3 regions of the Geobacillus sp. FSL K6-0789 genome follow, and region 1 is predicted to be linked to each of the others. Evidence: a T-box and tRNA genes for the amino acid it is inferred to sense, from the RefSeq annotation. Region 1 holds a T-box; the other regions hold tRNA genes.
The links. A T-box is a leader RNA that pairs with one kind of tRNA and senses whether it is charged. The one in region 1 lies ahead of NSQ51_RS12140 (valine--tRNA ligase), so its partner is inferred to be a tRNA-Val.
Positions count from the first base shown of each region.

Region 2: it encodes a tRNA-Val, which carries the amino acid that the T-box ahead of NSQ51_RS12140 (valine--tRNA ligase) is inferred to sense. The anticodon was not compared.
Region 3: it encodes a tRNA-Val, which carries the amino acid that the T-box ahead of NSQ51_RS12140 (valine--tRNA ligase) is inferred to sense. The anticodon was not compared.

Region 1 covers NZ_CP151966.1:2,290,176-2,293,626, reverse strand. The annotation lists gene ysxE (spore coat protein YsxE) at 1-689, shown strand, start outside; gene NSQ51_RS12145 (hypothetical protein) at 727-915, opposite strand; T-box leader at 1,055-1,384, shown strand; gene NSQ51_RS12140 (valine--tRNA ligase) at 1,484-3,451, shown strand, end outside.
Region 2 covers NZ_CP151966.1:535,267-538,717, reverse strand. The annotation lists tRNA gene NSQ51_RS02775 (tRNA-Leu) at 1-82, opposite strand, end outside; tRNA gene NSQ51_RS02770 (tRNA-Gly) at 88-162, opposite strand; tRNA gene NSQ51_RS02765 (tRNA-Lys) at 170-242, opposite strand; tRNA gene NSQ51_RS02760 (tRNA-Thr) at 544-616, opposite strand; tRNA gene NSQ51_RS02755 (tRNA-Phe) at 825-900, opposite strand; tRNA gene NSQ51_RS02750 (tRNA-Asp) at 1,075-1,150, opposite strand; tRNA gene NSQ51_RS02745 (tRNA-Met) at 1,156-1,232, opposite strand; tRNA gene NSQ51_RS02740 (tRNA-Val) at 1,260-1,335, opposite strand; rRNA gene rrf (5S ribosomal RNA) at 1,344-1,460, opposite strand; rRNA gene NSQ51_RS02730 (23S ribosomal RNA) at 1,735-3,451, opposite strand, start outside.
Region 3 covers NZ_CP151966.1:89,273-92,723, forward strand. The annotation lists gene lysS (lysine--tRNA ligase) at 1-1,321, shown strand, start outside; rRNA gene rrf (5S ribosomal RNA) at 1,829-1,945, shown strand; tRNA gene NSQ51_RS00455 (tRNA-Val) at 1,954-2,029, shown strand; tRNA gene NSQ51_RS00460 (tRNA-Lys) at 2,315-2,390, shown strand; tRNA gene NSQ51_RS00465 (tRNA-Leu) at 2,405-2,489, shown strand; tRNA gene NSQ51_RS00470 (tRNA-Gly) at 2,501-2,575, shown strand; tRNA gene NSQ51_RS00475 (tRNA-Leu) at 2,591-2,676, shown strand; tRNA gene NSQ51_RS00480 (tRNA-Arg) at 2,680-2,753, shown strand; tRNA gene NSQ51_RS00485 (tRNA-Pro) at 2,758-2,831, shown strand; tRNA gene NSQ51_RS00490 (tRNA-Ala) at 2,844-2,916, shown strand; rRNA gene NSQ51_RS00495 (16S ribosomal RNA) at 3,121-3,451, shown strand, end outside.

The DNA.
Region 1 (3,451 bases):
CCGTCCGTACGATCGAGGTGAGTGAGGAAGAGGCGGCGGCGTACCGAAAGCAAAAAAAGGACGAATGGCAACGGGCGCGGATGGTTTGGGAAGAACGGATTGAGCGGTACGAAGCGGCGTGGTACATGTCTCCGTTTCAGCTCCAATGCTGCACCTATTTTCATGAGGTGATGCGCGCGTACTCGTTCGCTGAAGAACGGCTCGATGTGTGGGAAGAGACGCTCAAAGAGACGAAGCAATGGCGCATCGCCTGGGTGCACGGCAAAGCGCGCCTCTCCCACCATCTCCCGCCGTATTGGATCAGTTGGGAGCGGGCGCATTGGAATTCGCCGCTCTTTGATGTGATCGCCGCGCTCCGTTTTCACGTACAGACAATGCCGCCGCTTGGGCGCGAGTGGCTTGAAGGGATGGGGGAGTACGAGAAGGAGCTGCCGCTGTCCGACGGGGAGCGGGCGTTTTTATACAGCCATTTGGCGGAGCCGCGTGGGTTTGTCCGCTGTTTGGAGCGGTATGAGGCCGCTTCGCGGAACGAGCGGAACGAACGGGAATATGTGACCGCGCTGCAACGTTGTTACTGGGCGTTCAAAAACATGGAGGCCGTTGTCATGCATCTTGTCCAACGCGACGCCGCGCAGCAGGAAGAGGCGATGGATAATGAACAGCCGGTGGATGAAAGCAGCAATGGTTAAATGGATTTTGAATCCAGCCCAACAAAACGGCGTCGCACTAAATCCATTCCAAATGGAGCGCCACGGCAATGAAAACGAAGATGGCCAATAAAATGACATCAAACGTCGTTGGCAGAAAAATGGTGCGGATCGCTTGAAAAATGGTGAGCGGGATGATCACTTGGGCGCAGACGGCGCGCACTTGCCGAAGCCAAGGCGGCCATGAATACGGGTTGAATCGCCGCATCGGTGTTCCCTCCTTCTCCGGTTTACTATACAATATGAAACGTGCGGTGGTTTGTCACCAAATGCACACGGATGGAATAAATAAATAAAAACTTGGCAAAGATGATGGACAATGGTAGTATAATAATCGAATCATGACGACAAAAGCGAAGACGGGGAGGAGTACAGCGGTCCGCGCCTGCAGAGAGGGAAATCAGAAGCTGCGAGATTTCCTAGGATGACGGCTGCTGGAAGGTCGCCCTTGAGCTGCTTCTTTGAAAGGCGCTGCTGCCGAGTAGAGGAAGCCGGCATCATGCCGTTATGCCAATGAAGCGCTTAAGCTTCTAGAAGGCCGGTCAACTAAACTGATTGTGGGCTCGCCAGCCGATGTTTCACCGGTGGGTTGGCCGTGTTGCGGTTCTCTTCATCACCAGCCTTCTAGGCTTAAGAAAAAAGGTGGTACCGCGAAAGCAGCTCCTTTCGTCCTTTTCGGATGAAAGGGGCTTTTTTGCTTGCCGGCTGCGCGGCATTGCTTAGTGGGAAGCCGCCGTCGCCGCATTGTCCATCATGTTGAAGGAGGGAAATGAAACATGGCACAGCACGAAGTGTCGATGCCACCCAAATACGATCATCGCGCCGTTGAAGCCGGGCGCTACGAATGGTGGCTGAAAGGAAAATTTTTTGAAGCGACCGGTGATCCGAACAAACGACCGTTTACGATCGTCATCCCGCCGCCCAACGTCACCGGCAAATTGCACTTAGGGCATGCGTGGGATACGACGCTGCAAGACATCATTACGCGCATGAAGCGGATGCAAGGGTATGACGTCCTGTGGCTTCCGGGAATGGATCACGCCGGCATCGCCACCCAGGCGAAAGTCGAGGAAAAATTGCGCCAGCAAGGGCTGTCGCGCTACGATTTAGGCCGGGAAAAATTTTTAGAAGAAACGTGGAAGTGGAAGGAAGAATACGCCGGCCATATTCGCAGCCAATGGGCGAAGTTAGGGCTTGGGCTTGATTACACGCGCGAGCGGTTTACACTTGACGAAGGGCTTTCCAAAGCGGTGCGCGAAGTGTTCGTCTCGCTCTACCGGAAAGGGCTCATTTACCGCGGCGAATACATCATCAACTGGGATCCGGTGACGAAAACCGCGTTGTCGGACATTGAGGTTATTTATAAAGAAGTGAAAGGCGCGCTCTACCATATGCGCTATCCGCTCGCTGACGGCTTCGGCTACATTGAAGTGGCGACGACCCGTCCGGAAACGATGCTCGGCGATACGGCCGTTGCTGTGCACCCCGATGACGAGCGGTACAAGCACTTGATCGGCAAAATGGTAAAACTGCCGATCGTTGGCCGCGAAATTCCGATCATTGCCGACGAATACGTCGATATGGAGTTCGGATCCGGAGCGGTCAAAATTACGCCGGCGCACGACCCGAACGACTTTGAAATCGGCAATCGCCACAACTTGCCGCGCATTCTCGTCATGAACGAAGACGGCACGATGAATGAAAACGCCATGCAATACCAGGGGCTTGACCGGTTTGAATGCCGGAAGCAGATCGTCCGCGATTTGCAAGAACAAGGCGTTCTCTTTAAGATTGAAGAGCATGTTCACTCGGTCGGCCATAGCGAACGAAGCGGCGCAGTTATTGAACCGTATTTGTCGACGCAATGGTTCGTGAAAATGAAGCCGCTCGCCGAAGCCGCCATCAAGCTCCAGCAAACCGACGGCAAAGTGCAGTTCGTGCCGGAACGGTTTGAAAAAACGTATTTGCATTGGCTTGAAAACATCCGCGACTGGTGCATTTCACGCCAGCTTTGGTGGGGGCATCGCATCCCGGCATGGTACCATAAAGAAACGGGTGAAATTTACGTCGACCATGAACCGCCCAAAGACATCGAAAACTGGGAACAAGACCCCGATGTGCTCGACACATGGTTCAGCTCGGCGCTTTGGCCGTTCTCGACCATGGGCTGGCCGGATGTGGAATCGCCGGATTACAAGCGCTACTACCCGACCGATGTGCTGGTCACCGGTTATGACATCATTTTCTTCTGGGTGTCGCGCATGATTTTCCAAGGGCTCGAATTCACCGGCAAGCGCCCGTTCAAAGACGTGCTCATCCACGGCCTCGTCCGCGACGCCCAAGGGCGGAAAATGAGCAAGTCGCTCGGCAACGGCGTCGATCCGATGGATGTGATCGACCAGTACGGCGCCGATGCGCTCCGTTACTTCTTGGCGACCGGCAGCTCGCCGGGGCAAGACTTGCGCTTCAGCACAGAAAAAGTCGAAGCGACGTGGAATTTTGCTAACAAAATTTGGAACGCCTCGCGCTTTACCTTGATGAACATGGGCGGCATGACGTACGAGGAGCTTGATTTGAGCGGCGAAAAAACGGTCGCCGACCATTGGATTTTAACGCGCCTCAACGAAACGATCGACACGGTGACGAAGCTTGCTGAGAAATACGAATTCGGCGAAGCGGGGCGCACGCTGTACAACTTTATTTGGGACGACTTGTGCGACTGGTACATTGAAATGGCGAAATTG
Region 2 (3,451 bases), 1.4 Mb from region 1:
GAGGGCCGGACTCGAACCGGCACGGTAGTTACCTACCCCAGGATTTTAAGTCCTGTGCGTCTGCCAATTCCGCCACCCCGGCGGAAGTGGAGCGGAAGACGGGGCTCGAACCCGCGACCCCCACCTTGGCAAGGTGGTGTTCTACCGCTGAACTACTTCCGCAAGACGATGAGCCATGGAGGACTCGAACCTCCGACCCTCTGATTAAAAGTCAGATGCTCTACCTACTGAGCTAATGGCTCATGGTTGGGTATACACTCACAGTGAACGATGTCCCTTCCTCTACTAGCATATTCGAAGATGCAAGATGCGTCGGGACAACTCGAAGCCAACTCGATGATGCATCGCTCGTTGCTCTACCTACTGAGCTAATGGCTCATGGTTAAGATAACACTCTAAGCTTCATTTCACTCTACCTGCCCCTTCCTCTACAAGCTTATTCGAAGAAGTCAAGTGTGTCGGGGCAACTCGCAGCGAACTCGAAGATGTATCGCTCGTTTCTGAGCTCATGTTTCGCTAGTTGAATTTTTTCAAAATGGAAGATGCCGGCTGCAGGACTTGAACCCGCAACCTACTGATTACAAGTCAGTTGCTCTACCAATTGAGCTAAGCCGGCACATTTAACATGAGTTACTGGATCATATGATCTGCTCGGTTGTTCCTCTTCCTCTACAAGCTGATTCGAGGAAATCAAATGCTCGGTGTCCCTTCCTCTGCAAGCTTATTCAAAGAAGTGGGATGCGTCGGGACAACTCGAAGCAGATTCAACGATGCGAATGCTCGTCTCTACCAATTGAGCTAAGACGGCATAATTTATAGTTTGATGGTGGCTCGGGACGGAATCGAACCGCCGACACAAGGATTTTCAGTCCTTTGCTCTACCGACTGAGCTACCGAGCCATATATTATTTTTTAACTCGCTCGTTGAATTGCTCTGTGCCTCTTCCTCTACCAGCTGATTCAAAGACGCTCGATGCGTTGAGGCAACTCGAAGCGAATTCGATGAAGCAGATGCTCGTCTCTACCGAATGAGCTGCTGAGCCGTATTTTTCATCTTTCACAATTTTGAAAGAATGGCGGTCCCGACGGGACTCGAACCCGCGATCTCCTGCGTGACAGGCAGGCATGTTAACCACTACACTACGGGACCAATTTTGGTTGCGGGGGCAGGATTTGAACCTGCGACCTTCGGGTTATGAGCCCGACGAGCTACCGGACTGCTCCACCCCGCGGCGATAAGAATACACAATTGGTGTAAGTGGTGGAGGATGACGGGATCGAACCGCCGACCCCTTGCTTGTAAGGCAAGTGCTCTCCCAGCTGAGCTAATCCTCCACGAAATTGCCTAGCAGCGACCTACTCTTGCAGGGGCGCTGGCCCCAACTACCATCGGCGCTGGAGGGCTTAACTTCCGTGTTCGGGATGGGAACGGGCGTTTCCCCTCCGCTATCACCACTAGGCAATGGCGACAAGTATTATTATAAGGGAATTGAGCTTATTGTCAAGGACTTTTTTTCATTCCTTCAAAACTAGATAACCGTTTCGGGAAGAAGCCGGGACGCTTTCACTTTTCATTGTCTAGCTCCGGCTCGCCGCCGCTCGCCTGCGCTTTTCGATGTCTAGTTCCGGCCGCCATCGGCTCGCGACGCTTCGGTCCTGCTGCGGCGGGCTAAGCCCGCTCACAGGCCCTCCAGCGCGCCTCGCCGATAAGCAGGCGGCCTCCACTTTTCTTGTTAGGTTAAGCCCTCGATCGATTAGTATCCGTCAGCTCCACGTGTCGCCACGCTTCCACCTCGGACCTATCGACCTCGTCATCTTCGAGGGATCTTACCCGCCTGACGCGGTGGGAAATCTCATCTTGAGGGGGGCTTCACGCTTAGATGCTTTCAGCGCTTATCCCGTCCGCACATAGCTACCCAGCGGTGCCCCTGGCGGGACAACTGGTACACCAGCGGTGCGTCCATCCCGGTCCTCTCGTACTAAGGACAGCTCCTCTCAAATTTCCTGCGCCCGCGACGGATAGGGACCGAACTGTCTCACGACGTTCTGAACCCAGCTCGCGTACCGCTTTAATGGGCGAACAGCCCAACCCTTGGGACCGACTACAGCCCCAGGATGCGATGAGCCGACATCGAGGTGCCAAACCTCCCCGTCGATGTGGACTCTTGGGGGAGATCAGCCTGTTATCCCCGGGGTAGCTTTTATCCGTTGAGCGATGGCCCTTCCATGCGGAACCACCGGATCACTAAGCCCGACTTTCGTCCCTGCTCGACCTGTCCGTCTCGCAGTCAAGCTCCCTTGTGCCTTTGCACTCTCCGAATGATTTCCAACCATTCTGAGGGAACCTTTGGGCGCCTCCGTTACCTTTTGGGAGGCGACCGCCCCAGTCAAACTGCCCGCCTGACACTGTCTCCCACCCCGCTAAGGGGTGCGGGTTAGAATTTCAATATCGCCAGGGTGGTATCCCACCGCCGCCTCCACCGAAGCTGGCGCTCCGGCTTCCCAGGCTCCCACCTATCCTGTACAAGCGATACCAAAATTCCATATCAGGCTGCAGTAAAGCTCCACGGGGTCTTTCCGTCCTGTCGCGGGTAACCTGCATCTTCACAGGTAGTATAATTTCACCGGGTCTCTCGTTGAGACAGCGCCCAAGTCGTTACACCTTTCGTGCGGGTCGGAACTTACCCGACAAGGAATTTCGCTACCTTAGGACCGTTATAGTTACGGCCGCCGTTTACTGGGGCTTCGGTTCGCACCTTCGCTTCCGCTAAGCGCTCCCCTTAACCTTCCAGCACCGGGCAGGTGTCAGCCCCTATACGTCGCCTTTCGGCTTCGCAGAGACCTGTGTTTTTGATAAACAGTCGCTTGGGCCTTTTCACTGCGGCTCGTTCGGGCTCTTCACCCAAACGAGCACCCCTTCTCCCGAAGTTACGGGGTCATTTTGCCGAGTTCCTTAACGAGAGTTCTCCCGCGCGCCTTAGGATTCTCTCCTCGCCTACCTGTGTCGGTTTGCGGTACGGGCACCTCTTCCCTCGCTAGAGGCTTTTCTTGGCAGTGTGAAATCGGGGACTTCCGGATGACTCCGTCGCCATCACCGCTTGGCCTTACAATCCGCGGATTTGCCTACGGATCAGCCTTGCGGCTTGGACAGGCTCTTCCAGCCGCCTGCTCGCCCTATCCTCCTGCGTCCCCCCATCGCTCAAACGGGAAGGAGGTGGTACAGGAATCTCAACCTGTTGTCCATCACCTACGCCTTTCGGCCTCGGCTTAGGTCCCGACTAACCCTGAGCGGACGAACCTTCCTCAGGAACCCTTAGGCTTTCGGCGCAGAGGATTCTCACCTCTGTTTTCGCTACTCATACCGGCATTCTCACTTCTAAGCGCTCCACCAGTCCTTCCGGTCTGGCTTCAACGCCCTTAGAACGCTCCCCTACCGATGACCAACGGTCAT
Region 3 (3,451 bases), 950 kb from region 1:
GCAACAAATCGAAGTCGCCGTCGCCGGCCGCATCATGACAAAGAGAGGCAAGGGAAAAGCGGGCTTTGCTCACATCCAGGACGTGACGGGACAAATTCAAATTTACGTCCGCCAAGACGATGTTGGCGAACAGCAATACGAGCTGTTTAAAATCTCCGACCTCGGCGACATCGTCGGCGTGCGCGGCACGATGTTTAAAACAAAGGTCGGCGAACTTTCGATCAAAGTATCGTCGTATGAATTTTTAACAAAAGCGCTGCGTCCGCTGCCGGAAAAATACCACGGCTTAAAAGATATCGAGCAGCGCTACCGCCAACGCTACCTCGATTTAATTATGAATCCGGAGAGCAAAAAGACGTTCATCACCCGCAGTCTCATTATTCAATCGATGCGCCGCTATCTTGACAGCCATGGCTACTTGGAAGTCGAAACACCGATGATGCACGCCGTAGCAGGCGGTGCGGCGGCGCGCCCGTTCATTACGCATCATAATGCGCTCGATATGACGCTGTATATGCGGATCGCCATCGAGCTGCATTTGAAACGGCTCATCGTCGGCGGCTTGGAAAAAGTGTATGAAATCGGGCGCGTTTTCCGGAATGAAGGCATTTCCACCCGCCATAACCCGGAGTTTACGATGCTCGAATTGTACGAGGCGTATGCCGACTTCCGCGATATCATGAAATTAACGGAGAACTTGATCGCTCATATTGCCACGGAAGTGCTTGGCACAACAAAAATTCAGTACGGCGAACATCTTGTCGACTTGACGCCTGAATGGCGGCGCCTCCATATGGTCGATGCGATCAAGGAATATGTCGGCGTCGATTTCTGGCGGCAGATGAGCGACGAAGAGGCGCGGGAGCTGGCCAAAGAACACGGTGTCGAAGTCGCGCCGCACATGACGTTCGGCCATATCGTCAATGAATTTTTTGAACAAAAAGTAGAGGATAAACTGATCCAGCCGACGTTCATTTACGGCCACCCGGTCGAAATCTCGCCATTAGCCAAGAAAAACCCAGACGACCCGCGCTTTACCGATCGGTTTGAGCTGTTCATCGTCGGGCGCGAACATGCGAACGCCTTTACGGAACTAAACGACCCGATCGATCAGCGTCAACGGTTTGAGGAGCAGCTGAAGGAGCGCGAACAAGGAAACGATGAAGCGCATGAAATGGACGAAGATTTCCTCGAAGCGCTCGAATACGGCATGCCGCCAACAGGCGGACTCGGGATCGGGGTCGACCGGTTAGTCATGCTTTTGACCAATTCACCGTCCATTCGCGATGTATTGCTCTTCCCGCAAATGCGCCATAAATAACCACGATCGTCCCCTGTTGCGAACAACGGCAGGGGACAGTTTGTTATGAGAACTCGATTCAAGAAAAAGCCGGCTGCTGCCAGCCCCTAAGAAGGCCGGTGAAAAACAACGGATTCGTTTGGTTTTTGAGAAATCGAAAGGAACGAAGTTATAGTGTTGCAAAGTTTCTCAATTTGCCGCCCGTCCTAGACAAATGGAAAGATCTAAACCGGAAAATCGTTGATCATTACTATCGTCTTGGCAAATCATATTTGCATCATACACCACTCGCATTTGCCTATAAAACGTACCAACGATAATTTTCGTTCGACGATTGACTTTTAGTCATAGAATGTATATAATGAGCAATGTTGTTTTTGAGAACAAAACAAAAAACGAAATGAGTTGACAAGCTTTCTTCAGTGTGTTATATTATGATAGCACGTGAGACGTCAATAATGACGAACAAAAGGATATTGACAAGCAAACAAATTTGGTTATAATATAACTTGTCTGTTCTGTTGACTGCCTAGTGATGATAGCGGAGGGGAAACACCCGTTCCCATCCCGAACACGGAAGTTAAGCCCTCCAGCGCCGATGGTAGTTGGGGCCAGCGCCCCTGCGAGAGTAGGTCGTCGCTAGGCAACAGCGTGGAGGATTAGCTCAGCTGGGAGAGCACTTGCCTTACAAGCAAGGGGTCGGCGGTTCGATCCCGTCATCCTCCACCATTTATATACCATGAGCCATTAGCTCAGTAACGAGCGTTGCATCTTCGAGTTCGCTGCGAGTTGCCCCGACGCACTTGACTTCTTCGAATAAGCTTGTAGAGGAAGGGGCAGGTAGAGTGAAATGAAGCTTAGAGTGTATACCCAACCATGAGCCATTAGCTCAGTAGGTAGAGCAACGAGCGTTGCATCATCGAGTTTGCTGCGAGTTGTCCCGACGCATCTTGCATCTTCGAATACGCTAGCAGAGGAAGGGACATCGTTCGCTGTGAGTGTATACCCAACCATGAGCCATTAGCTCAGTAGGTAGAGCATCTGACTTTTAATCAGAGGGTCGGAGGTTCGAGTCCTCCATGGCTCACCACCAACTATATATTTGCGGGTGTGGCGGAATTGGCAGACGCGCTAGATTCAGGGTCTAGTGCCCTTTACGGGCGTGGGGGTTCGAGTCCCTTCACCCGCATAATGATTTGGGCGGAAGTAGTTCAGTGGTAGAACACCACCTTGCCAAGGTGGGGGTCGCGGGTTCGAGTCCCGTCTTCCGCTCCATTTATTTGCCTGTTAGCCGGGGTGGCGGAATTGGCAGACGCACAGGACTTAAAATCCTGGGGTAGGTAACTACCGTGCCGGTTCGAGTCCGGCCCTCGGCACTTGCGCTCGTAGCTCAATTGGATAGAGCATCTGACTACGGATCAGAAGGTTAGGGGTTCGAATCCTCTCGAGCGCGTTAGCGGGAAGTAGCTCAGCTTGGCAGAGCACATGGTTTGGGACCATGGGGTCGCAGGTTCAAATCCTGTCTTCCCGATAGCGTCCGCATGGGGCCTTAGCTCAGCTGGGAGAGCGCCTGCTTTGCACGCAGGAGGTCATCGGTTCGATCCCGATAGGCTCCATTATCGTTCCTTGAAAACTGAACGAAACGAAGCGCGACGAAAAGCGGAGGTTCGTGGGTCGCCGCGACGGGCAAATGTTCTTCGCCTGCAAGGGTGCTTGCACCCGGAAGGTGAAGGTTATTTGACCCCGAGCGGCGGCGGACCGAAGCTGGACAATACGAAAAGCAGAGGTCCGCATGGGCCGAAGCAAAAGCCAATCAACTTTCTTTGGAGAGTTTGATCCTGGCTCAGGACGAACGCTGGCGGCGTGCCTAATACATGCAAGTCGAGCGGACCGGATTGGGGCTTGCCTTGATTCGGTCAGCGGCGGACGGGTGAGTAACACGTGGGCAACCTGCCCGCAAGACCGGGATAACTCCGGGAAACCGGAGCTAATACCGGATAACACCGAAGACCGCATGGTCTTCGGTTGAAAGGCGGCCTTTGGGCTGTCACTTGCGGATGGGCCCGCGGCGCATTAGCTAGTTGGTGAGGTAACGGCTCACCAAGGCGACGATGCGTAGCCGGCCTGAGAGGGTGACCGGCCACACTGGGA